Regions from separate parts of the Arthrobacter sp. Y3221159 genome, predicted to be linked through region 1. Evidence: predicted binding sites of a transcription regulator. Region 1 holds the regulator's gene; the other holds the start of a gene.
The links. Region 1 encodes LexA, which represses DNA repair genes until DNA is damaged. Its sites were predicted from a motif close to TCGAACANNTGTTCGA; they were not measured.

Region 1 (2,397 bases):
GCGGGATACCGATCAGGACGATCTTTCCCCGCCGGGTCAGACGAAGGGGAGGCAGGGGCGCCGGGCCGCCCGGGGTTCCGGGCGTGGCGTGCTGCAAAGCCTGCCGGGCAGAGGCCTGCGGAGCGTTTGCCTGCGAAGCGGATATAGCTGACATGTCTGAGCCCTCCTGGACCATCCTGTGCTGCCGGGGAAAAATCGTGCTGTGGTGCCTGTAGTGCCGGTACTGCCGTTAGTGCCTCTAATGCCTTGGTGCGTTCTCCGCCTGGGGGCGGGGACTGGTGACTTCCTGCTTTACGAGGTCCAGCCTGCCCGGCACCACTGACATTCCGGCCTTCGCATTCGAACGGTTTTCGAATACCGTGCACTTGACTAGAACACATATTCGAACTTTTGCCTCTCCAGTTTTAGCACCTATCAACGAATAATGTCGAGACTCGCTAGAACAAATGTTTGAAAAAGCAAAGTGGCTGGCCTAGCTTTGAAACAGGAAACAACCACCCTTGAAGCTGATCAGCAGGGTCTGACAAAAGGGCAAGTCACCCAGTCCGGAGCCTTGGAAAGCCCGGTGGCAACCGAAAGGCATTGGCGAATATGGCAGCAGCAGCCACCGGGGGCAGGGCAGCCTCGCAGCCGAAAAGGGCCGCGAAGGGGCTCACGCCGCGGCAGAAGAAAATTCTGGAAACCATCCAGCGCTCGGTCAACGAGAACGGCTACCCGCCCTCGATGCGCGAAATTGGCGACACTGTGGGTCTGGCCAGCCTGTCCAGCGTCACCCACCAGCTCTCACAACTGGAGAAGCTGGGCTACCTCCGGCGGGATCCGAAGCGGCCCCGGGCCATGGAGGTACTCACGCCTCTCACACTGGATGGCGGACCCGCAAAGACCGGCGGTCCTTCGGTTTCGCTGCCCCAGGACGCGGGTGCCACAGTAACGGAGCTGCCCACCGCAGTGGACACCGCCATGGTGCCACTGGTCGGCCGGATCGCCGCCGGCGGTCCCATCCTGGCCGACCAACTGGTGGAGGACGTCATGCCGCTCCCCCGCCAGCTGGTGGGACAGGGCGAGCTGTTCATGCTTCGGGTGGCGGGCGATTCCATGGTGGACGCCGCCATCTGCGACGGTGACTGGGTGGTGGTGCGGCGCCAGGCGGATGCCGCCAACGGCGATATCGTGGCGGCGCTCCTGGACGATGAGGCCACGGTCAAGACCTTCCGCCAGCGTGACGGCCATACCTGGCTGCTCCCGCAGAACACCCAGTACGAACCGATTCTTGGCGACCACGCCACCATCATGGGCAAAGTGGTCTCGGTCCTGCGCTCGCTCTAGGGAGAGCAGGACCAACAACTTTATAGTTCGAAAAAGACGGCACCTTCCCCTTTCACGGGAGGGTGCCGTCTGTCAGTGGGCCTCCGCGGCCAGCCGCTCAAGGGCTGCTACCGCTGTCTTCCGGTCCGTCGTGGCCCAGAACGGGGGCAGAGCCCCCCGCAGGAACCCGGCGTAGCGCTCGGTGGCAAGGCGTGAATCCAGCACCGCCACCACTCCCTTGTCGCCGGTGGACCGGATCAGGCGGCCTGCCCCCTGGGCCAGCCGGATGGCGGCATGGGTGGCGGACACCGACATGAACCCGTTGCCGCCCGCCTGCGCCACCGCACGGGACCGCGCCGTCATGAGCGGATCGTCGGGCCGCGGGAACGGAATGCGGTCGATGACCACCAGCCGGCACGATCCGCCGGGGACGTCTACTCCCTGCCACAGGGACATGGTTCCGAACAGGCAGGTGTCCGGTTCGTCGGCGAATTGCTTGACCAGGGCCGTCATGGTGGAATCGCCCTGGCAAAGGACTGTCACACCGAGCTTGGGGCGAAGCGCCTCGGCTGCTTCCTCGGCGGCGCGCCGTGAGGAGAACAGGCAGAGCGCCCCGCCGCCGGATGCGCGGATGAGCGCCTCCAATTCGGCCAGCGATTCCGGCGATGCGCCCCGGCCCGGTTTGGGCAGGTGGCCGGCAACGTACAGTATGCCCTGCTTCGGGTAGTCGAAGGGCGAGCCCACGTCCACGCCGGTCCAGCTGGGGGCGCCGTCTCCCACCAGGCCGAGACCCCCGGCGGCGGGCTCGAACGCTGATCCGATGGCCAGGGTGGCGGATGTCAGGATCACGGTGTGATCGGCAAAGAGGCCCTCCCGCAGCCGGCCTGCCACGGACAGTGGCGCGATGTTGACCAGCACGGGCGCGGATTCGTCGGGCTGCGAATACCCCTGGCCGGGGTCGAAGGAACTGGCACGCGAGAACCACACCACTTCCCTGTTGTCCCGGGCCGCAAGCAGCCGCTCGCACAATTCCAGGATGAGCATCAGGCGGGACCGCGCAAGCTGCCTCCCGCCGTCGGGCGTCGTGCTGCT
Region 2 (2,397 bases), on a different contig from region 1:
CCGCAGGGAGCTGATGTCGTCGTGGCAGAAGTACGCTCCGCCGCCCCAGTCCGAGGCCCGAAGTTCCGCCGAATGGATGGCCGCCCGGGTGAGCCGCAGGTAGGTGTAGATTTCACCGAGCATCGCGCCGACATCGGGCTTGCCCTCAGTCCCGGTCACCTTGGCAATCTGCGTGCACAGATCGTAGGCGAACTCCAGCTTCACGGCCGCGCGGATGGCCGTCTGCTGCTGCGTGTTGCCGGAAGCGGTGCCTGCGTTGATGGAGTTGTAGACGTCCAGGTTGCCGTCAATAAACACGCGGTCCCAAGGCACCAAGACGTCATCAAAGATGATGACGGCGTCCTGTTCGTCGAAACGTGAGGAGAACGGCTTGTCCTCCAGGGCCGCGTCCACGCCGTAGTGGTCCCGGCAAATGGCGACAACGCCGGGGGTGGCCACGGGGATAGCGAAGGAGATTGCGTATTCCTCGGAGCCTTTTTGGATGGGCACTGCCGGGTAGACGTACAGCTCATCGGCGATGGGGCCGAGGGTGGCGAGCATCTTCGCGCCCTTGACGATGAGGCCCTGCTCAGTCCGTTTCATCACGCGCAGGGTGAGTTCCTCGTTCATGCCCTGCAGTTCGCCGACGCTCTTATCGATCGCGGCGTGCACAATGGTGTGGGTCAGTGCGAGGTCCTTTTCGATGACTTCGCGCTGGTATGCCGCCAGCCGCTGGTGGTACACCGGGTCCCCGGAGCGGTCAAAGATGTCCTTGCGGACCACGTGCCCGGCCAGGACCACGTTGACGTAGTCCGGCGTGCGGCCGAGCATGCCATTGGAGTACCGGGCCAGGCGGTCGAAGGCGCGGTGGCGGCGCACTATGTCTTCCGCGTTTCTAGGCAGCGAGTGGCTGACGTTCATGGCCTCGCCGGTCTCCGGGTGGGTGCTCAGGCAGTCCGCCGCGTACTTGTGCTGGTAGTCGAAGTAGCCGGCCATGCCTTCAACCGATCCTTTAAAGGCCGGGTGCTCAAGGACGGAGATGCGCTCCGACCCCAGCCATACCTCTCGGCCGTCGTCCAGGCCCCGCTTGTACTCTGCTCCGGTGCGTGCTGTCACTTCGAACTCCTTCTCAGCTGGCGCAAGTAATTGGACGAGATAGCCCAACACTCCCCATGCAAAATGCATTCTGATGGAATATTATATAAAAAGCTGGAAATTGACAATGCCTCATCAATGTCCTTGAGCGGAATCTTCCAGGCGATCAAATCGTCGAGGTACAGGCGGCCGTGCAAGAACAACTCGACGTAGGGGGATTTCCCGGCGGATGCTGTTCGAATCCATGTACAAGCCCTGGACACGCCGCTGCAAGGCAAAAGGAGCACGCGTCCACCTCCAGGAGCGCACCCTGGGGCTACTACTGGCGGTCCTGTAGCGAAAAGGGCCGGACGCTGGTTTGCTTCACCAGCGTCCGGCCCCTTCTCCGTGATGGCTTCCGTCGCCGCAACCTGTCGGAAGCTGCTTTGGACAGGCGTTCTAAAGCGGGACAGCCGATTCGGCGACGCCGTCCGAGGCTTCCGCCCCGACCTCGCGGTACCGCCGGGGCCACACCCCCTGCTTTCCGGGCGCCAGGATGCCGTTGGGATCCAGCACGTCCTTCAGTGTCTCCTGGAGCCGACGGATGGCGTTGTTGTTGTAGTCGAAGCCGTCAGCGATGACATCCATGTAGTCCACATGGCTGCGGTAGGGCGCGTACCCGTGGCTACGGGCTGCTGCCAGCAACGCTGAGTAGAGAGCCCGTGCGCGCGCCAACTGCTCCTGGTTATCGTTTTCGAAGAAGATCATGGTCACGTGCACCATATGGCGCGGGTAGAGGTGGTAACCGATGTACAGGTCAAAGCCGAACCGGCGGTACAGCTCCTTGGCTTCTCGATAGAACGCCCACACTTCCTCCCCTCGGGCGGGAATGATGGGGGCAGCGTCGATATGCCCGCCGTTTTCCGCCGCCCATGCCACCGTGGACAAGGGCTTCAGGGTGGGCACTCCGGCCATTTGAGTGCGGTCCATGTCCGCAATGTCGTCATAGGCGACCTGTACGCCTTCGGCGCCTTCATAGAGCCTGGCTTTGACGGTAAACCCTTCAAGCCCGGCGAAGCGTTCCCGAATGATCTCAAGCCTGCGTTGGGCGAGTCCCTTGTCGCCGTAGATCGCGAACTTGGCGTTCCACTGGCCAATGCCCATTTCCTGGCGCATTTCCTCCAGACGGTCATCCGGAATGGACCCCTCCCCCTGGTACCAGCGTGACCGCGGACCGTTCATGGTGGCCGCCCGAACCACGTTGCCGCACAGGGCGTTGTTCTGAATGACGTCCTCGCGCCGGAGCTGGGTCAGGATGTCCACCAGCTTGGGCATGTCCTCCTC

Region 2: a site for LexA is predicted at 1,311-1,326, ahead of AC5RT3_RS06300 (4-hydroxyphenylacetate 3-hydroxylase N-terminal domain-containing protein). Genes of this name have one in related genera too.

The regions. Positions count from the first base shown of each region.
Region 1 is NZ_JBNHFC010000007.1:42,854-45,250, forward strand. It holds gene AC5RT3_RS08885 (LysM peptidoglycan-binding domain-containing protein) at 1-154, opposite strand, end outside; gene lexA (transcriptional repressor LexA) at 592-1,326, shown strand; gene AC5RT3_RS08895 (ATP-dependent DNA helicase) at 1,399-2,397, opposite strand, start outside.
Region 2 is NZ_JBNHFC010000004.1:195,349-197,745, reverse strand. It holds gene AC5RT3_RS06300 (4-hydroxyphenylacetate 3-hydroxylase N-terminal domain-containing protein) at 1-1,095, opposite strand, end outside; gene AC5RT3_RS06295 (FAD-binding oxidoreductase) at 1,513-2,397, opposite strand, start outside.